One region of the Pseudomonas sp. SDT291_1_S447 genome, then DNA from elsewhere that is predicted to be linked to it. Evidence: predicted binding sites of a transcription regulator. Region 1 holds the regulator's gene; each other region holds the start of a gene.

Region 1 (7,115 bases):
TGTTCGGCCGCCAGCACCACGCGACCACCACGGGCCTTGCCCGAGGCTTCGCGTTCTTCCGGCGACTCGATGCCGTGGTCGACGGCATTGCGCACCAAGTGGACCAGCGGGTCGGCCAGGGCCTCGACAAGGTTTTTGTCGAGGTCGGTTTCTTCACCCACCAGTTCCAGGTTGATCTCTTTCTTGAGTTGACGCGCGAGGTCGCGAACCAGACGCGGGAAGCGCCCGAAGACCTTCTTGATCGGCTGCATCCGCGTCTTCATGACGGCGGTCTGCAAGTCAGCCGTGACCACGTCGAGGTTCGACACGGCCTTTTGCATGGCTTCATCGCCGCTGTTCAGACCCAGGCGCACCAGACGGTTACGCACCAGCACCAGCTCGCCGACCATGTTCATGATTTCGTCGAGACGTGCCGTGTCGACGCGCACGGTGGTTTCGGCTTCGCTTGCCGGTTTTTCCGGTGGCGGTGTTGCCGGCGCACGGGCCGGAGCCGGGGCAGCAGCGGCAGCCGGTTTTGGCGCTTCGGCTTTTGGCTCAGGCTTGGCGGCAGGCTTGGGCGCTGCAGCAGCGGCCGGTGCCTTGGCGGCAGGCGTGGCGACGGTCGAAGCACTGCCAGCAGCGGCGGTGCCGACTTCGGAAAACTTGCCTTTACCGTGCAATTCGTCGAGCAGCGATTCGAACTCGTGATCGCTGATCAGATCGCTGCCGGCCGCGGCGGCCGCTGGAGCAGCCGGCGCAGGTGCCGAAGCAATCGCCGACTCCAGCGCGTCCACGGCAAAGTTGCCCTTGCCATGCAACTGATCGAGCAGGGCTTCGAATTCGTCGTCGGTGATGTCGGAGCTGTCGCCCTTGGCCGGCGCCGCAGGGGCTGCCGCCGCTGGTGCAACCGCGTCCACCGCGAACTGGCCTTTGCCGTGCAGTTGATCGAGCAACGACTCGAACTCGGCATCGGTGATTTCATCGCTCGCGGCTTCATTGGCCGTTTGCGCAGGTGCAGCAGCGGCCGGGGCTTCAGCTTCAGCCTTGACGGCGTTCAGCGAGTCCAGCAGCTGTTCAAATTCGTTATCGGTGATGTCGCCCGATGCGTCGCCTTCGACGACCAGCTCTTCGATCATCTCGGCCACTGGCGAAGCCGGGGCTTCGTCCGCCGATTGCGGTTCGGCCAGACGCGCCAGGGCGGCCAGCAGTTCCGGGGTGGCCGCGGTGATCGGCGCACGCTCACGAACCTCAGTGAACATGCTGTTCACCGCGTCCAGTGCTTCGAGGACAACGTCCATCAGTTCTGCATCAACGCGACGCTCACCCTTGCGCAGGATGTCGAACACGTTTTCGGCGATGTGACAGCACTCCACCAGCTCATTGAGCTGAAGGAAGCCGGCGCCCCCTTTTACAGTGTGGAAACCGCGAAAAATTGCGTTGAGCAGATCTGCGTCATCCGGGCGGCTTTCCAGCTCGACCAGTTGTTCGGACAGTTGCTCAAGAATCTCGCCGGCCTCAACCAGGAAATCCTGAAGGATCTCTTCATCGGCGCCGAAGCTCATTAATGGGGTGCTCCTACAGGTCTAAAAACCCAAAAAACCTAAAATTCCAAAACTCTAGAACCCGAGGCTGGATAACAAATCGTCCACATCGTCCTGACCGGACACAACGTCTTCTCGTTTATCGGCATGAATCTGCGGACCTTCACCCTGCGAGAGATGTTTTTGTGGATCTTTTTCTGCAAGCATCGCGGCGCGGTCATGTTCGATGCCCGCAAAGCGGTCGACCTGACTGGCCATGAGCACGAGTTTGAGCAAATTGCTTTCGACTTCGGTGACCAGTTGGGTCACACGCTTGATCACCTGACCGGTCAGGTCCTGGTAATCCTGGGCCAGCAGGATGTCGTTGAGATTGCTCGACACCGCACGGTTGTCCGTGCTGCTGCGTGACAGAAAACCGTCGACCCGGCGCGCCAGTTCACGGAACTCTTCAGCCCCGACCTCGCGACGCATGAAGCGACCCCAATCGGCACTCAAGGTCTGCGCTTCATCAGCCAGACTGTTGACCACCGGCGTGGCGCTTTCCACCAGATCCATGGTGCGGTTGGCCGCGGCTTCCGTCAGCTTGACCACATAGCCCAGGCGTTCGGTGGCGTCGGTGATCTGCGACACTTCCTCGGCCTGCGGCATGTTCGGGTCGATCTGGAAGTTGACGATCGCACTGTGCAGTTCACGTGTGAGCTTGCCCACTTCCTGATACAGGCCACGGTCACGGGTCTGATTGAGCTCATGGATCAGTTGCACAGCGTCGCCGAACCTGCCTTTTTCAAGGCTCTCGACCAGTTCGACCGCGTGTTTTTTCAGGGTCGACTCGAAATCGCCCTGTGAAGATTCGTTATGCTCCATAGCTCCCCCGCGCGTTCATCAGCCGATGCGTTCGAAAATCTTCTCGATTTTGTCTTTCAACGCCTGAGCCGTGAAAGGTTTGACTACGTAGCCGTTTACACCGGCCTGAGCGGCCTCGATGATCTGCTCGCGCTTGGCTTCTGCAGTCACCATCAGCACTGGCAGGTGCTTGAGTTTTTCATCGGCACGCACGTGGCGCAGCAGGTCGATACCGGTCATGCCCGGCATGTTCCAGTCCGTTACCAGAAAGTCGATGCTGCCGCTGTTGAGCACTGGAATGGCAGTCACGCCATCGTCAGCCTCGACGGTGTTGGTGAACCCAAGATCACGCAGCAGGTTCTTGATGATCCGCCGCATCGTTGAGAAGTCATCAACGATGAGGATTTTCATGTCTTTGTTCAATTCGACCTCCAAGCAGTCTTAAACGCGCCCAGCACCTGGACGCGCCACTTCAATCAATCGGCGCAGCACTCAAAGACTGTCTGGAGCACAACAGAGCAAGACCGGTGCCGTTCATCACCGCACCAGCCTCGTTCGCAGTGTCCCCACACTGCCTTCAGCGCGCTCGCCACTCCCCCAAACGCCCCCGCAAACGGGCCGCGCACTGGCTGTGTAACTGGCTGACCCGCGATTCACTGACGCCAAGGACTTCACCGATCTCCTTGAGGTTCAGCTCTTCGTCGTAGTACAGCGCCAACACCAGTCGCTCACGCTCCGGCAAATTGGCAATCGCGTCCGCCAGCGCCGCCTGGAAGCGTTCATCTTCCAGATCGCGTGACGGCTCCATATGAGCACTCGCGCCATCCTCGTGCAGCCCTTCGTGTTCGCCGTCCTGCAACAGGTCGTCGAAACTGAACAGGCGACTGCCCAAGGTGTCATTCAAAATCCCGTAGTAATCGTCGAGACTCAATTGGAGTTCGGCCGCAACCTCGTGATCTTTAGCATCACGGCCGGTTTTAGCTTCAATTGAGCGAATTGCGTCGCTGACCATCCGGGTATTGCGGTGAACCGAGCGTGGCGCCCAGTCCCCTTTGCGCACTTCGTCGAGCATCGCGCCGCGGATTCGTATGCCCGCGTACGTTTCGAAACTGGCGCCTTTGCTGGCGTCATATTTGGTCGAGACTTCGAGCAGGCCGATCATCCCGGCCTGGATCAGGTCTTCGACCTGCACACTCGCCGGCAAGCGTGCCAGCAAGTGGTAGGCAATGCGCTTGACCAGTGGCGCGTAACGCTCGATCAACTCGTACTGCGCGTCACGTGCCGACTTCTTGTAGTAGTTCATACCGCTTGCTGTCATAGCACGGGCCCTGCCGTTTGCTGCACGAGGCGCTCGACGAAAAACTCAAGGTGGCCACGCGGGTTGGCGGGCAGCGGCCAGGTGTCGACCTTCTGCGCGATCGCCTTGAACGCCAGTGCGCACTTGGAACGCGGAAAGGCTTCGTACACCGCACGCTGCTTCTGCACCGCTTTACGCACGCTTTCGTCGTAAGGCACGGCGCCGACGTATTGTAGAGCGACGTCAAGGAAGCGATCCGTGACCTTGGTCAACTTGGCGAACAGGTTGCGCCCTTCCTGCGGGCTCTGCGCCATGTTGGCCAGCACGCGGAAGCGGTTCATGCCGTAATCGCGGTTGAGCAACTTGATCAGCGCGTAAGCGTCGGTGATCGAGGTTGGCTCGTCGCAGACCACCAGCAACACTTCCTGCGCGGCGCGAACAAAACTGACTACCGAGTCACCAATACCCGCAGCGGTGTCGATCACCAGTACGTCGAGATTGTCGCCGATGTCGCTGAACGCCTGAATCAGACCGGCGTGTTGCGCCGGGCTCAGGTGCACCATGCTTTGCGTGCCGGACGCGGCCGGGACGATGCGGATGCCACCGGGGCCTTGCAACAGCACGTCGCGCAACTCGCAACGGCCTTCGATGACGTCGGCCAGCGTGCGTTTAGGGGTCAGCCCCAACAATACGTCAACGTTCGCCAGACCGAGGTCGGCGTCCAGCAGCATGACCCGACGGCCAAGCTCTGCCAGCGCCAGCGACAAGTTCACTGACACGTTAGTCTTGCCGACGCCACCTTTGCCGCCGGTCACCGCGATCACCTGTACGGGATGCATGCTGCCCATGTTATTTCTTTACCTTGTCTTGCATAGACGGAGGCCACATTACTGGCTGCGCGTTCACAACCGGAACAATGCATGGCAGACCATCGATGTAGGTACAAAAACTGTTCATGAATACCTCAGCCTACCTGCTTGGTCGGGCTGTGATAGATATCAGCGAACATGTCAGCCATGGCTTCTTCGCTGGGTTCTTCCTGCATTTGCACGCTGACGGCGCGGCTGACCAGTTGATGACGGCGCGGCAGATGCAAATCATCCGGAATCCGTGGGCCATCGGTCAGGTACGCGACCGGCAATTCATGACTGATCGCCAGGCTCAACACTTCGCCAAGGCTGGCCGTTTCATCCAGTTTAGTCAGGATGCACCCGGCTAGCCCGCAACGCTTGTAACTGTGATAAGCGGCGGTTAGAACCTGTTTCTGGCTGGTGGTTGCCAAGACCAGATAATTTTTTGATCGAATGCCACGTCCGGCCAGACTTTCCAGCTGCATGCGCAGCGCCGGATCACTGGCTTGCAGGCCGGCAGTATCAATCAATACCACGCGTTTGCGCAGCAGTGGATCCAGCGCCTGCACCAGCGATTGGCCCGGATCGACGTGAGTCACCGGCACATTGAGAATGCGGCCCAGCGTCTTCAGTTGTTCCTGAGCGCCGATGCGGAAACTGTCCATGCTCACCAGCGCGACATTCTGCGCGCCGTATTTCAGCACATAACGCGCGGCAAGCTTGGCGAGTGTAGTGGTCTTGCCCATGCCGGCAGGGCCGACCATGGCGATGACACCGCCCTCTTCCAGCGGCTCGACTTCCGGCACGGCAATCATCCGCGCCAGGTGCGCGAGCAACATGCGCCAGGCCTGACGGGGTTCTTCGATATCAGTGATCATCGCCAGCAGATCGCGCGACAACGGGCCGGACAGACCGATACGTTGCAGACGGCGATACAGGTTGGCTTGCGCCGGGCGGCTGCCTTGCAGCTGATTCCAGGCCAGAGTGCCGAGCTGAACTTCCATCAGCTCGCGCAGGCTGTTCAATTCAAAACGCATCGAATCCAGTGCGCGCGGATCAACACCGCCGGAGGACTGTGCAGGCGCCGGGGCCGGACGCGCCGGGGCGGCGTAAGTCGGCTCGCTCAGCGGTTCAGCGGCAGTCAGCGGCAGGCCAGCGGTCAACGGCAGGCCGGCGAAGATCTGGCGGTTGCTATTGCCATCGGCTTCGCCACGCAGGCTCAACTCGGCCTGGGCAGTGACGATGCGCGATTGGGTCTTGCGCAGCTCGTCTTCGAGTTCCATGTTCGGAACCCGTGGCGCCAGCGCCGACAATTTGTAATCCAGTGCCGCCGTCAGCTCGACACCGCCGGCAATGCGGCGGTTGCCAATGATGGCGGCATCAGCGCCCAGCTCATCACGAACCAGCTTCATGGCCTGACGCATATCGGCGGCAAAGAAACGCTTAACTTGCATAAACCACTACCTCAGCCGTTGGGCCCTACTGTCGCAACGATGGTCACTTGCTTGTTGTCCGGTATTTCCTGGTAGGCCAGCACATGCAATCCAGGGACTGCGAGGCGGCCAAAGCGCGAGAGCATCGCGCGGATCGGGCCAGCGACCAAAAGGATCACCGGCTGACCTTGCATTTCCTGACGCTGCGCCGCTTCGATGAGCGAACGCTGCAGCTTCTCGGCCATGCTTGGCTCCAGCAGAACGCCCTCTTCCGAGCCTTGTCCTGCCTTCTGCAGACTATTGAGCAATATTTGTTCCAACCTTGGTTCCAAGGTGATCACAGGCAGCTCCGACTCAGTGCCTACAATGCTTTGGACGATGGCGCGCGATACGCCGACGCGCACAGCGGCGACCAACGCGGCGGTATCTTGACTCTTCGCGGCGTTGTTGGCGATGGCTTCGGCAATGCTGCGGATATCGCGCACCGGCACATGCTCGGCGAGCAACGCTTGCAGCACTTTGAGCAACTGCGACAAGGTGACCACGCCCGGCACCAACTCTTCAGCCAGTTTCGGCGAGCTTTTGGCCAGCAATTGCATGAGTTGCTGCACTTCTTCGTGGCCGATCAGCTCACTGGAGTGCTTGTACAGAATCTGGTTCAAGTGCGTGGCGACCACGGTGCTGGCGTCGACCACGGTGTAACCGAGCGATTGTGCCTGGGCCCGCTGGCTGATTTCGATCCACACCGCCTCCAGGCCGAAAGCCGGATCTTTGGCGTTAATACCGTTGAGCGTGCCGTAGACCTGGCCCGGGTTGATCGCCAGTTCGCGATCCGGATAGATCTCGGCTTCGGCGAGGATCACGCCCATCAGCGTCAGTCGATAGGCGCTGGGCGCCAGATCGAGGTTGTCGCGGATGTGCACGGTCGGCATCAGGAAGCCCAGATCCTGCGAGAGCTTCTTGCGCACGCCCTTGATCCGCGCCAGCAATTGCCCGCCCTGATTGCGGTCCACCAGCGGGATCAGGCGATAACCGACTTCCAGGCCGATCATGTCGATCGGCGTCACGTCATCCCAGCCCAGCTCCTTGGTTTCCATGGCGCGGGCCGGCGACGGCAGCAGCTCCTGCTGACGCTTGACCTCTTCCAGCGCCACGACCTTGGCCACGTTCT
Region 2 (7,115 bases), on a different contig from region 1:
GGACCGGGCCGTATACGTGTGGTTCTTGATCAGCTTTCCATTTTACTTGTTATTTCTTTTTTTTATAACGCTTAATTTCAACTACCGCTCCCTCTATTCGCCTTCCGACTTCGGCAAAGACGAGAGCTTTTTAAAAGCAATGGACAGTAATGATCATGACAACAAACGAAATACGTTAACGCAGGAACCAGGCACACTCGATACGTTTGAAATATCAAGCCACATCGTGCCCTGCGAGAGCGCGGCTGCACTGTGCAAGGATTCGTGCAAAATCCATAACGTCCCCGACCCTCCGCCACGCGTCGATACGAATCAAAACCTTACCGTTCAACACAATATTCGCTTACCCGCATCCATCAGCAATCTTCATATTGTTGATGCACGCAATATTGAGGCGTCGAGAGAGTTCGCCACGATTCTGGAAAAAATCCGAAATTCCGATAAAAATACCGACCGGGTCATCGTGTTTCTTTCCAATCATGTGTCAGATGCTTCACTGACTAAAAATGCACTCCTGCAGATCAAACATGCAAAGAAAGGTTCGAGCACGACACTTTGCATTGTTTACAACCTGTGCTCACAAGCGGTGACGCTGCTGGGTCGCAATTGAACAGTCTGTCCTCGCCGCACATGCAGCCAGGCACTGGCATCACTCGACAACAAACTGACAACGAATTTAAAAAAAGGGCGGCCTTGTCTCGAAGACAAGGCCGCCCTTTCATTGCGCGTCAGCCTGAAAAATCTCAGAACAGCTTGCGGCCCTTGTTGGCAGCAATGCGCATGCGCAGCGCGTTGAGCTTGATGAAGCCCGCAGCGTCGGCCTGGTTGTAAGCACCACCGTCTTCTTCGAAGGTCGCGATGTTGGAATCGAACAGCGAATCGTCGGACTTGCGGCCAGTGACGATCACGTTGCCTTTGTACAACTTCAGGCGCACAACGCCGTTCACGTTGACCTGCGAAGCGTCGATCATCTGCTGCAGCATCAGACGTTCTGGGCTCCACCAGTAACCGGTGTAGATCAGGCTGGCGTATTTCGGCATCAGTTCGTCTTTGAGGTGAGCGACTTCGCGGTCCAGGGTGATCGATTCGATGGCGCGGTGAGCGCGCAGCATGATGGTGCCGCCCGGGGTTTCGTAGCAACCACGGGACTTCATGCCGACGTAACGGTTCTCGACGATGTCGAGACGGCCGATACCGTGGGCACCACCGATCTTGTTCAGCGTCGCCAGCACGGTGGCCGGAGTCATTTCGACGCCGTCCAGTGCAACGATGTCGCCGTTGCGGTAGGTCAGTTCCAGGTATTGCGCTTTATCAGGAGCGTTCTCCGGGGAGACGGTCCATTTCCACATGTCTTCTTCGTGCTCGGTCCAGGTATCTTCCAGCACGCCGCCTTCATAGGAGATGTGCAGCAGGTTGGCGTCCATCGAGTACGGGGACTTCTTCTTGCCGTGACGCTCGATCGGGATCGCGTGCTTCTCGGCGTAGTCCATCAGCTTCTCGCGGGACAGCAGGTCCCACTCACGCCATGGCGCAATGACTTTTACGCCTGGCTTGAGTGCGTAGGCACCCAGTTCGAAGCGCACCTGGTCGTTGCCTTTGCCGGTGGCGCCATGGGAAATGGCGTCAGCGCCGGTTTCGTTGGCGATTTCGATCAGACGTTTGGCGATCAGCGGACGTGCGATGGAGGTACCCAGCAGGTACTCGCCTTCGTAAACGGTGTTGGCGCGGAACATCGGGAACACGAAATCACGCACGAATTCTTCGCGCAGATCGTCGATGTAGATTTCTTTGACGCCCATGGCCTGAGCCTTGGCGCGGGCCGGCTCGACCTCTTCGCCTTGACCGAGATCAGCGGTGAAGGTCACCACTTCACAGTTATAAGTATCCTGCAGCCACTTGAGGATCACCGAAGTGTCCAGGCCGCCGGAATACGCCAGAACGACCTTGTTTACGTCCGCCATGCCATCACTCCACGGGGTTCTACGGAAAGCCGAGGAGTCTACCGCTCAAACGCGATAATTTACAGAGGCGCGACAGCTTAAGACGACAAAGCGACAGAATCTGTCGACAGCGCGACGATGACCAGCGGGTCAGGAAGTCGCTGCGGTGCTGGCTGGGGTGCTCGCCTGAGGCGCTGGAGCGGTGGTTGGCGCCACGCGTGCAAGCTTCACCGCAACCCGACGGTTCTTCGCCCGGTTGGCCGCATTGGTGTTCGGAACCAATGGGTATTGTTCACCGTGGAAACGTACTGTGATCTGCGATTCGGCGATGCCATTGGCCTTGAAGAAGTCGACCACTGCCAGCGCTCGGCGGCGCGACAGTTCACGGTTGGTCAGACGATTACCGCTGTTGTCGGAATGGCCATCGAGTTCGATGTGATTGACCGTCGGATCGGCCTTCATGAATTCGAGCATCACTTGCAGCTTGGCCTTGGCGGCGGCATCGAGGTCAACACCCTCGCCGGGGAAGCCGATCTGCGATTGCTTGATCTGGTCGAAATTCTGCGGCAGCAACTTCGCTACACAGGTCTGATAGTCGTTAAACGCCTTGCTGAATTTCACCGGCAATAAACGCACTTCCGAGACACGGCCATCGCCAGACGCGCGACGTACAACCGGGCTGCGACCGTCCAGCAGACCGCTGATCAGGCCACCGGCCTGGGATTGCGAACTGCTGAACAGCACGTTGCCACTGCCGAGCCGGACGTTGCCCAGATTGATGTCACCACGACCCGGCTGCCACGGTGCCGCCGCCGCCAGCAACGTCGCCGAACCACCGCCAAGCATGGCGTTGTAGGCATTCAGACGGAAGATCGCCTGTTCGCCGGCCTTGCGCACGAACTCACCCGAGCCGAAATCGGTGATCGGTTGGGTCAGACGACATTCGAACTTGTCGCCGGCGACCGTCCACTCAATGTTCTCCAGACGGGTCTGGTACGTGAGCGCCATCGCGGGAAGGCTGGCAAACACACTGAGCAAGGCTAAATAACGCTGGCGCACGGGAGGCTCCATTGGCTTCTGAAACACAAAGACCGATTCACACTATGTTTACGGCATACCTACGGGATATCGGAAGGTTCCCGCAAAACTTGATAGCGAGTGCCTGCAAGAGTCTTTTCCGGTAGCATTCGCCTCAGTTTGACCCGCCTGGAAGCCCCTCATGTCCGACCGCCTGACCCTGCTGCGTCCCGACGACTGGCACATTCATCTTCGCGATGGTGCCGTGTTGACCAATACCGTTGCCGATGTTGCGCGCACTTTTGGTCGCGCCATCATCATGCCCAACCTGGTACCCCCGGTGCGCAACGCCGCTGAAGCCGACGGCTATCGCCAGCGGATTCTCGCTGCCCGCCCGGCCGGCAGTCGCTTTGAGCCGCTGATGGTGCTGTACCTCACCGACCGCACCCAGCCCGAAGAAATTCGTGAAGCCAAGGCCAGTGGCTTTGTCTACGCCGCCAAGCTGTACCCGGCCGGCGCGACCACCAACTCCGATTCCGGCGTGACCAGCATCGACAAGATTCTGCCGGCAATCGAAGCCATGGCCGAAGTCGGCATGCCGCTGTTGATCCACGGTGAAGTCACCCGTGGCGACGTCGATGTGTTCGACCGCGAAAAGATTTTCATCGATGAGCACATGCGTCGTGTCGTCGAGCGCTTCCCGACGCTGAAAGTGGTGTTCGAACACATCACCACCGGCGACGCCGTGCAGTTCGTCAACGAGGCTTCGGCCAACGTTGGCGCGACCATCACCGCGCATCACCTGCTCTACAACCGCAATCACATGCTGGTGGGCGGGATTCGGCCGCACTTCTATTGCCTGCCGATCCTCAAGCGCAATACGCATCAGGAAGCCCTGCTCGACGCCGCCACCAGTGGCAGCGCGAAGTTCTTCCTCGGCACCGATTCGGCACCGCACGCCCAGCACGCCAAAGAAGCCGCTTGTGGCTGCGCCGGCTGCTACACCGCGTACGCCGCCATCGAGATGTATGCCGAAGCCTTCGAACAGCGTAACGCGCTGGACAAACTCGAAGCCTTCGCCAGCCTCAATGGCCCGCGCTTCTACGGCCTGCCGGCGAACACCGATCGCATCACCCTGGTTCGTGAAGAATGGACTGCCCCGACCAGCCTGCCGTTTGGCGAGCTGACCGTTATCCCGCTGCGCGCCGGTGAAAAACTGCGCTGGCGCCTGCTGGAGGAACACGCGTGAGTGAAGACCATTTCGACGACGAACTGGACGGTCAAAGTGGTGGTGGCGGTTCCCGTCACCCGATGGCAGCACGCTTTCGCGGCTACCTGCCGGTAGTCGTCGACGTAGAAACCGGTGGTTTCAACTCGGCCACCGATGCGTTGCTGGAGATTGCTGCGACCACCATCGCCATGGATGAAAAGGGCTTTGTTTACCCCGATCACACCTACTTCTTCCGCGTTGAGCCGTTCGAAGGCGCCAACGTTGAAGCGGCAGCGCTGGAGTTCACCGGGATCAAGCTCGATCATCCGCTGCGCATGGCGGTCAGCGAAGAAACCGCGCTGACTGACATTTTCCGTGGTATCCGCAAGGCGCTGAAGGCCAATGGCTGCAAGCGCGCGATTCTGGTCGGTCACAACAGCAGCTTCGACCTCGGCTTCCTCAACGCCGCAGTTGCGCGACTGGACATGAAGCGCAACCCGTTCCACCCGTTCTCCAGCTTCGACACCGCGACGCTGGCGGGTCTGGCCTACGGTCAAACCGTGCTGGCTAAAGCCTGCCAGGCTGCCGACATCGATTTCGACGGCCGTGAGGCGCACTCGGCGCGTTACGACACAGAGAAAACCGCAGAGCTGTTCTGCGGCATCGTCAACCGCTGGAAACAGATGGGCGGCTGGGAAGACTTCGACGACTGATTGATGGTCGTCGGGTAAATCCCGCGCATAAAAAAACCGGCCACTTGGGCCGGTTTTTTTGTACCTCGACGTTGCGCCTTACAGGGCAGCAGCGTTCTCGGTCAGGTAGGCAGCAACGCCTTCTGGCGAAGCGTTCATGCCTTTGTCGCCTTTTTTCCAGTTGGCAGGGCAGACTTCGCCGTGCTCTTCGTGGAATTGCAGAGCGTCGACCAGACGAATCAGCTCTTCCATGTTACGGCCCAGCGGCAGGTCATTGATGATCTGCGAGCGGACAACGCCTTTGTCGTCGATCAGGAACGCGCCACGGAAAGCCACGCCGCCTTCGGATTCAACGTCGTAAGCCTTGGCGATGTCGTGCTTCATGTCGGCAGCCATGGTGTATTTCACCTGGCCGATGCCGCCATTGTTCACTGGAGTGTTGCGCCATGCGTTGTGAGTGAAGTGCGAGTCGATCGACACAGCGATCACTTCAACGTTGCGTGCCTTGAAGTCGGCCATGCGGTTGTCCAGAGCGATCAGCTCGGACGGGCAGACGAAGGTGAAGTCCAGTGGGTAGAAGAACACCAGGCCGTATTTGCCTTTGATGGCCGAGGACAGGGTGAAGCTGTCAACGATCTCGCCATTGCCGAGTACGGCCGGGACGGTGAAGTCAGGGGCTTGTTTGCCTACGAGTACGCTCATTGATATCTCCTGGTGTAAAAACTTGAAGTTCAGGGTCCGCGCCAGCCTGCCATCCTCAGACGACAGCCCTGTGACACGAACCCCTTCGCAAGGGCCGACCATCATACACTGCGAATTTGGCCTGTCCTCAACGGTTTTTCAAAGCAGGCGCAGAACGGCGCTGCATTTACGGGGCCAGGCAAATCGCCAGCAAATACCGTTCGTCAGTCATGGCTGTTAATCAGCTAAAGCCTTCCGAAAGCACTTTGACAATCATTCTCGTTAACATTAAGATCCATCGCAATTGAGTCACAACCAGCGACGGTTCTCACTTATGTATGTTTGTCTCTGCACTGGCGTCACCGACGGACAGATCCGCGAAGCGATCTATGAAGGTTGCTGCAGCTATAAAGAAGTTCGCCAAGCCACCGGCGTCGCCAGCCAATGCGGCAAATGTGCCTGCCTTGCCAAGGAAGTGGTCCGCGAAACCCTGACCAAGCTGCAAACCGCTCAGGCCGCGATCCCCTATCCGGTAGAATTTACTGCTGCGTAATAACACCCCATTTCAAAGAACCGGACTTATGTCCGGTTTTTTTATGCCTGTAAATCAAACGCTTAGGCTCCAGACGCGGAACACAAACATTCTTATTCCGATTAATTTTCATATATTATTCAATAACTTAGGTTTGACACTTATAAGTGCGAAGCTCAAACTCTGCCGTATATACAGCTATTACAGGGCAGGACTCCGATCATGAAAGGCGACATTACAGTCATCCAGCATCTCAACAAGATCCTTGCCAATGAGCTGGTCGCGATCAATCAGTACTTCCTGCATGCGCGCATGTACGAAGATTGGGGTCTGAACAAGCTCGGCAAACACGAATACAAAGAATCCATCGACGAGATGAAGCACGCGGACAAGCTGATCAAGCGCATCCTGTTCCTCGAAGGCCTGCCAAACGTGCAGGACTTGGGCAAGCTGCACATCGGCGAGCACACCAAGGAAATGCTGGAGTGCGACCTGCGTATCGAGAAGACCGGCCACGCTGACCTGAAGACCGCGATTGCGCATTGCGAAACCGTCGGTGACTTCGGTAGCCGTGAACTGCTTGAAGACATTCTCGAATCCGAAGAAGAACACATCGACTGGCTGGAAACCCAACTGGGCCTGATCGATAAAGTCGGTCTTGAGAACTATCTGCAATCGCAGATGGGCGAAGAGTAAGTTAGCGCCCGCTAAACTCGAGACACTAAAAAGCCCCGCCCTCTTTCGAGGCGCGGGGCTTTTTATTGCCCGGATTTCAGTCAATGCTGAAATCCATGTCGGAGCGAGCAAGCTCGCTCCGACAAAAGCTGATCAGGCTTCGGACTTGTTCGCCGCTGCCGCTTCAACAGCCGACTTGATGGTGGTTTGCAGCGAACCGTCTGCAGCCATCTCGGTCATGATGTCGCTACCGCCGACCAGCTCACCGCCTACCCACAGTTGCGGGAAAGTCGGCCAGTTGGCGTACTTCGGCAGGTTGGCGCGGATTTCCGGGTTCTGCAGGATGTCCACGTACGCAAACTTTTCGC
Region 3 (7,115 bases), on a different contig from region 1:
GACAAGTGGCCGAAGTTGAGCACGGATAAAGATCTGAATTTCTTTATCGATGCGTATCGTGAGGAGGTGTCGAGCAAGCGTTCGATGACGCTTGATTCGAGCAATGAATCCTTTAGCGGCACCTACAAACGCAACGCAGAGGTATTCCACGACCAACTGAAAAACCGCATTCGGCGCGGTTTTTAGAGCCCATCGGCAGGCACAAAAAAGCCGCGTATCAAACGCGGCTTTCTTCAACCTCCGAACCTATTTCGGCTCAGGCTTGCGAAACGCATATAAATGCTGACGCACAATCCCGCCCGGCAATTCTTTGCCGAACACGCCGTAACGCACCGGCCACTCCTTCGGCGGCAATTTGAACGTGCCGAACAACATGTCCACCAGCGGCGTGTGGATCGCGTAGTTTTTGTAGATGTAATCCTTGTGCCGGGCGTGGTGCCAGTGGTGGTAGCGCGGCAGCACGATCAGGTAGTTCAGCCAGCCGCCGTTGATTCGCACGTTGGCGTGGGCCAGTACGGCCTGGACACCGACCAGAATCACATAGGCATTCAACGCTTGCGGGGCGAAGCCCAGCAGCATCAACGGCACCAGCACGCCGGTGCGGGTCAGCAGGATTTCGATAAAGTGCACGCGCGAGCCGGCGAGCCAGTCCATGTGCGTGCTGGAGTGATGCACCGCGTGGAGGCGCCACAGAAATGGCACCACGTGATAGAGCCGGTGCAGCCAATACTGGCCGAGATCCGCAACCAGGATTGCGAGCAGGAACTGCACCAGCAACGGCAGGCTTTGTACGCTGGTCTGCACGCTCGGCGACATCGCCCAACCGGCGATGTAACTCGACGAGGCAGTGATGAAGATCAGGATGAATTGCACCAGCATGTGGCTGACGAAGAAGTAGGTCAGGTCGGTGCGCCAGTGCGGGCGCAGGATGTTTTGCTCGGGATCCTTGGAGTAGAGCTTCTCCAGAGGAATGAACACGATGGCCGATACCAGCAGCGCCAGCACGAACCAGTCCAGACCCAACGAGTACGGGGTCTGCCCGATCGAGCTGACTTGTACGTTGGTGCCCCCAAGGAACACCGCCAGGCCCGATGCAACCAGACCGGTAATCCCCAGACGCTTGCGTTTGTTGAGCAGGATATTCAGGGTGCCGAGGCTGAACGAAACCACCAGACCGAGCAATAGCGTGGTTCGCGCGAACTGTTCATCATAGACCTTGCGCAGTTCAGCTGTGGTCAGCCACTCGGGAAACAGGAAGCAGAACACCGCCAGCAGGCTCAACAGTCCGAGGGTGGCTGATATATAGCCACTGACCCGCCCCTCGCCAAATTTGAAGGGTGCGTTGCCATGCCGTTGAAAATAGGCTTTGAGTCTTTCCATTTACTGATCTTCCGTGATTGCGAAAACTGCGACTGGTCATTGCGACGCAGGCAGATACAAAAAAGCCACGGTAACCGTGGCTTTTTGTCGGTCACTGTTTCGGCGTGGGGGCCGGCACAGTGGCTGGAGGGGCAGCAGGCGCGGGCGCCACACTCCCCGGCTCAGGCGGTTTCGGCGCAGCGTCGTCGAACAGGTTCAAGCGTTCGCGCAGCTCGTGTGCAGGCACCGGTTGCTGATCCGCTGGCAGTGCGTTCGGATCAACCGGCGTCGCTGGAGCGGCGCCGTTCTGACCTTGATCCGCTGGCTTCGCAGCGTCTGCACCTTGCGCACCTTCGATGGCCGCTTGGGCTTTCTTGGTCAGCACCACGATATCGATACGACGGTTGACCGGGTTGAACGGATTTTCCTTGTCGAACAGCGCCGACGAGGCATAACCGACGACCCGCGCCACTTGCGCATCCGGATAGCTGCCGGCGATCAAGGCACGACGCGCGGCGTTGGCACGGTTGGCCGACAATTCCCAGTTACCGAAATCACCGGTGCCGGTGTACGGCTTGGCGTCGGTGTGGCCGCTGATGCTGATCTTGTTCGGCACCGCTTTGATGGTGTCAGCCATGGCCAGCAGGATGTCTTCGAAGTACGGCTTCAGGCGTGCGGAACCCGAGTCGAACATCGGCCGGTTCTCGGCGTCCATGATCTGGATGCGCAAGCCGTTCGGGGTGATCTCGAAGAGGATCTGGTCCTTGAACTTCTGCAGTTGCGGGTTCTCGTCGACCTTGTTCTGCAGTTCTTGCAGCAGCAGTTCCAGACGTTCCTTCTCGACCTGCTCGGCCATGCCTTCAACTTGCTCGGTGTCGACCGTGACCTTGTCGGGTTGCGGCTGGGATTTCACCTCAGGGTTAAGGGTGTTTTCCGGCGCCAGGGTCGGCGTGCCGCCCAGGTCGATGATGTACGGCGTGCCGCTTTCGGAAAAGCCGACCGGGTCTTTGAAGTAACCGGCGATGGCGATCTTCTGCTCCGGCGTGGCGGTGGACAGCAGCCACAACACCAGGAAGAACGCCATCATCGCCGTGGCGAAGTCGGCGAAGGCGATTTTCCACGCCCCGCCGTGATGCCCGCCGGCTATGCGCTTGACGCGCTTGATGATAATCGGCTGATTATTTTCCATTTCTTAGCGACCGCGAACGGCTTGTTCCAGCTCGGCAAAGCTTGGACGGTGGGCCGGGTACAGCACCTTGCGACCAAACTCGACTGCCAGCGATGGCGGCATGCCGGAAGCCGAAGCCACCAACGAAGCCTTGATGGCTTCATAGACGTTCAGTTCTTCCTTGGCATCGTGGGCCAGGGAATGCGCCAGCGGGCCGAAGAAACCGTACGCCGCAAGAATACCGAAGAAGGTACCGACCAGTGCCGCACCGACGTGCAGGCCGATGGACTTCTGATCGCCTTCACCCAGCGAGGCCATGGTCACCACAATACCGAGTACCGCCGCAACGATACCGAAACCGGGCATGGCGTCGGCGATGCCGTTCACCGCGTGGGACGGGTGTTCGAGGTCTTCTTTCAGGCTGTACAGTTCCATGTCGAACAAGCCTTCCAGCTCGTGCGGGGCCATGTTGCCGGACGACATGATGCGCAGGTAATCGCAGATGAACGCGGTCATGCGTTCGTCTTTGAGCACTGCCGGGTACTTGGCGAAAATCGGGCTCGCAGCAGCATCTTCGATGTCGCCTTCGATGGCCATCATGCCTTCGCGGCGGCTCTTGTTGAGGATCTCGTAGATCAGCCCGAGCACTTCCAGATAGAACGTGTGGCTGAAGCGCGAACTGAACATGCTCAGGGATTTCTTGAGCACGTGCATCGTCATGTAGCCGGGGTTGGCCTGCAGGAATGCACCGAGTGCAGCACCACCGATGATCAACACCTCGAAAGGCTGGATCAGGGCGGCAATCTTGCCGTGGGAGAGCACGTATCCGCCGAGCACGCTCGCGAATACGACGATGATGCCGATAATTTTAGCCATAGGTAGAAAGTACTTATTTAAGTCGGGTTCAAGGTCATATTCGGAAGTTAAAAAATCTCTTCTTCTACTTATCGGCAAAACTGCGCCAGACTATAGCCAGTTCAGGCGAAAAGCCAATTTAGCCCATGCCGGGCGCGTCTACAGTCAGTGAAGATCCCCTCCAGACATGGCTAATGAAACGAACGTCCCACACGCAAAACCGACCACCCTCGACGGCTGGGTAAAGTTGCTCGATGGCGTGCGACTGCCCGTGCCGCAAGAGGCTCACGACAAAGTCTGCCGCGCGATCCGTGACAACCGCAGCTCGCTGCGCGATATCGCCGACCTGATGCAGGACAGCCCGGCACTGGCCTTGAGCATCATCCGTGAGGCGAATCGTCACACCCACGGCACCATGGCCGCGCCGGCGGAAAATCTTGAGGTGGCGATCAACCGTCTGGGCCTTGCCCGCACCGAAGAATTGCTCGCGCGCCTGCCCGCCGAACCGCAGATGCAAATCCCCAAGGCCCTGCGCCAGTTGCAGATGATCAGCCAGCACGCAACGCAACAGGCCAACGGTTTTTTCGCCAGTCGCCTGGCGCGGCTGTGGCAAGACATTCATTGGGGCAGCCTGTTGTTTCTGTCGCCGCTGTGGCCATTGGCGCTGACTTATCCGCAACTGCTTGAGGAATGGGAGCTGCGGGTTATCCACAAGGGCGAGTCGGCCCGCACCGTCGAAAAGCAATTGTTCGGCGTGCGCCTGCTGAAAATTGCCGAGGCACTGGTGCAGGCCTGGCATCTGCCGATCTGGGTGCAGCAAGGCTACAAACTGCTGCTCAGTGAACAGCGCGAACTGGTGAAAGTGCTGCGCATCGCCCGCGACAGCGAGCATCCGTTGCGCCAGCAGAATCGCCTCGACGATGACCCGACGCTGCGCTGCTGGCTTAATCAACCGGCTAATACCGTACTGCTGGCCAACGGTCTGGCGCTGTCGGCGCAACAAGCCTGGGACAGTCCGCACAGCGAACGCTGGCAGTACCTGACCAGCCTTTATCTGCAAATCTCGATGGACGAAGTGCAGCAACAGTTGCACCAACAAGCCGCCAACAGCGCGCGTTATCACGCGATGCCCGATTTGTGGCACCCGGCCGTTTCGCTGTTGTGGCCGTGGGGCACCCGTCGTTTACCCGCCGGCCTGTTGCCCGCCGCCGCGCCGACAGCTGAGGACCTGGGCCAATGGCGCAAGCAATGCGCCGAATTGCTGGCAGAACCGAGCCGCTTCACCAATGCGATGAGCCTGACCGTCGCCGCGCGCGATGCCTTGGCCGCCAGCGGCATGCGCCGGGTGATGATCCTGATGGCCGACCGCAGCCAATCCAGTCTGCGTGTGCAGCAAACCTATGGTTTGCCGAAAGAAGCCGCTGCACTGACTTTTGCCGTCAACCAAAGTAGCGTGCTGCAACGTTTACTCGCGCAACAAGCGCAGGTGCGCATCAACCCGGACAACAATGCACAGTTCTCCGCCCTGCTGCCGCCGAGCCTGCGCACGCTGTTTCGTGGCGAGCATCTGTTCCTGCGCTCACTGGTCAATAACGGCCGAGTGATCATGATCGTTGTCGCTGATCAGGGCGGCGGGCCGTTCGCCGACATCACCGTGCAAGCCTTTGGCAAAACCGCGCAGTGCATAGAAAAAGCCCTGCACAGCTTTAGCAGCCGTGGCCGATGAGGCTGCGCTACAATCCTCCCCTTTGTGCTCTGGAGACCTCACATGTCTGACTTCTCTGGCTTGCCGCTCGTCATCGAGCCGAGCGACCTGCTCCCGCGTCTCGATTCCCCTGAACTGATTCTGGTGGATCTGACCAGCGCTGCCCGCTACACCGAAGGTCATCTTCCCGGCGCACGTTTTGTCGACCCGAAGCGCACCCAGCTCGGCCAGCCGCCGGCGCCGGGCCTGCTGCCGGCCAAAGCCGATCTGGAAGCGTTGTTCGGTGAACTCGGGCATCGCCAGGACGCGGTCTACGTGGTGTATGACGATGAAGGCGGCGGCTGGGCCGGACGTTTCATCTGGCTGCTCGACGTGATCGGTCACGACAAGTACCACTATATAGACGGTGGTCTGCCGGCGTGGCTGGCAGATGGCATGCCGATGTCGATCCAGGTGCCACCCGCTGTCGGTGGCCCGCTGGCGCTGACCCTGCACGAAGAACCGACCGCCACACGCGAATACCTGCAAAGTCGTCTCGGCGCCGCCGACCTGGCAATCTGGGATGCGCGCGGGCCGCTGGAGTATTCCGGCGAGAAAGTCCTGGCCGCCAAGGCCGGGCACATCCCCGGCGCGGTCAATTTCGAATGGACCGCCGGCATGGACAAGGCCCGTCAGCTGCGTATTCGCACAGACATGCCGCAGATCCTCGAAGATCTCGGGATCACCAAGGACAAAGAAATCATTACCCACTGCCAGACCCATCACCGGTCGGGCTTCACTTATCTGGTGGCCAAGTCCCTCGGTTATCCGCGGGTCAAGGGCTACGCCGGTTCCTGGGGCGAATGGGGCAACCACCCTGACACGCCTGTCGAGATTCAAGGTTTTTAAGGACAACTAATGAAAGAGCGTCTGTTTATCCTCAGTCAGTACCTGCTGCCTCATCACCTGCTGTCGCGCTTGGCCGGCTGCGTTGCCGAGTGCCGCGTGCGCTGGTTCAAGAATGCCTTCACCCAATGGTTCGCCAAGCGCTACCAGGTGGACATGTCGCAAGCGCTGGTCGAAGACCTGACCGCTTACGAGCATTTCAACGCCTTCTTCACCCGTGCCCTGAAAGACGGCGCGCGTCCACTGGACGAAACCCCGGGCGCGATCCTCAGCCCGGCCGACGGTGCGGTCAGCCAGCTCGGCCCGATCAAGCACGGTCGCGTGTTCCAGGCCAAGGGCCACAGCTTCAGCGTGCTGGAACTGCTCGGCGGTGATGCGGCCAATGCGGCGCCGTTCATGGGCGGCGACTTTGCCACCATTTACCTGTCGCCCAAGGACTACCACCGCGTGCACATGCCGCTGGCCGGCACCCTGCGCGAAATGGTCTACATTCCGGGCCGGATCTTCTCGGTGAATCAGACCACCGCCGAAAACGTCCCGGAACTGTTCGCTCGTAACGAGCGTGTAGCGTGCATCTTCGACACCGAGCGCGGGCCGATGGCCGTGGTGCTGGTTGGCGCAATGATCGTCGCTTCGATCGAAACCGTGTGGGCCGGTCTGGTCACCCCGCCGAAGCGCGAACTGAAAACCTTCCGCTACGACGAAGCCGCCCGCGCGCCGATCCATCTGGAAAAAGGCGCTGAACTGGGTCGCTTCAAGCTGGGTTCGACCGCTATCGTGCTATTCGGCCCGGATCAGGTTAAATGGACTGAAGAACTCGCGGCCGGCTCGCCAGTACAGATGGGCCAAGGCCTGGCGCTGCCAAAAGCCTGATTGACCGTTGCGGGAGTCGCCTCAGGCGCTCCCGCAGATTGCGTTATTTGCTGCTATGGTTTTTGGCATGAGCCAGACCAACGCCTTGCCGCCCCTTCACGCGCCAACCCCGTCGCAAACGCGCCTGTCGTTTTGCGAAGCGACTCCGCGCGACCTCAAGCGCTGGATCGCCGACCTGCCCAAAGCCAACATCGGCGAAACCGCCCGCCAGTTGTATCAAGCCTTGGGTGAACTCAACCAATTGCTCACACCCAGCGACAATCGCCTCAA

What was found. The regulator FliA, encoded in region 1, starts transcription of late flagellar genes. The targets are predictions, from matches to a motif close to CTAAAGTTTNNNNNNNNNNNGCCGNTAA.
Region 2: a site for FliA is predicted at 3,066-3,093, ahead of ACW9IR_RS19155 (flagellar protein MotY). Genes of this name have one in related genera too.
Region 3: a site for FliA is predicted at 3,472-3,499, ahead of motA (flagellar motor stator protein MotA). Genes of this name have one in related genera too.

The regions. Positions count from the first base shown of each region.
Region 1 covers NZ_JBSVXS010000136.1:4,461-11,575, forward strand. The annotation lists gene ACW9IR_RS25625 (chemotaxis protein CheA) at 1-1,541, opposite strand, end outside; gene ACW9IR_RS25630 (protein phosphatase CheZ) at 1,596-2,384, opposite strand; gene ACW9IR_RS25635 (chemotaxis response regulator CheY) at 2,403-2,774, opposite strand; gene fliA (RNA polymerase sigma factor FliA) at 2,941-3,681, opposite strand; gene fleN (flagellar synthesis regulator FleN) at 3,678-4,508, opposite strand; gene flhF (flagellar biosynthesis protein FlhF) at 4,625-5,965, opposite strand; gene flhA (flagellar biosynthesis protein FlhA) at 5,977-7,115, opposite strand, start outside.
Region 2 covers NZ_JBSVXS010000065.1:19,127-26,241, forward strand. The annotation lists gene ACW9IR_RS19145 (hypothetical protein) at 1-610, shown strand, start outside; gene ACW9IR_RS19150 (argininosuccinate synthase) at 744-1,961, opposite strand; gene ACW9IR_RS19155 (flagellar protein MotY) at 2,091-2,999, opposite strand; gene pyrC (dihydroorotase) at 3,160-4,206, shown strand; gene rnt (ribonuclease T) at 4,203-4,880, shown strand; gene ACW9IR_RS19170 (peroxiredoxin) at 4,959-5,561, opposite strand; gene ACW9IR_RS19175 (bacterioferritin-associated ferredoxin) at 5,875-6,093, shown strand; gene bfr (bacterioferritin) at 6,295-6,768, shown strand; gene grxD (Grx4 family monothiol glutaredoxin) at 6,901-7,115, opposite strand, start outside.
Region 3 covers NZ_JBSVXS010000030.1:50,729-57,843, forward strand. The annotation lists gene ACW9IR_RS12775 (toll/interleukin-1 receptor domain-containing protein) at 1-186, shown strand, start outside; gene ACW9IR_RS12780 (sterol desaturase family protein) at 247-1,380, opposite strand; gene motB (flagellar motor protein MotB) at 1,472-2,548, opposite strand; gene motA (flagellar motor stator protein MotA) at 2,552-3,403, opposite strand; gene ACW9IR_RS12795 (HDOD domain-containing protein) at 3,570-5,108, shown strand; gene rhdA (thiosulfate sulfurtransferase) at 5,151-5,975, shown strand; gene asd (archaetidylserine decarboxylase) at 5,985-6,845, shown strand; gene ACW9IR_RS12810 (molecular chaperone) at 6,913-7,115, shown strand, end outside.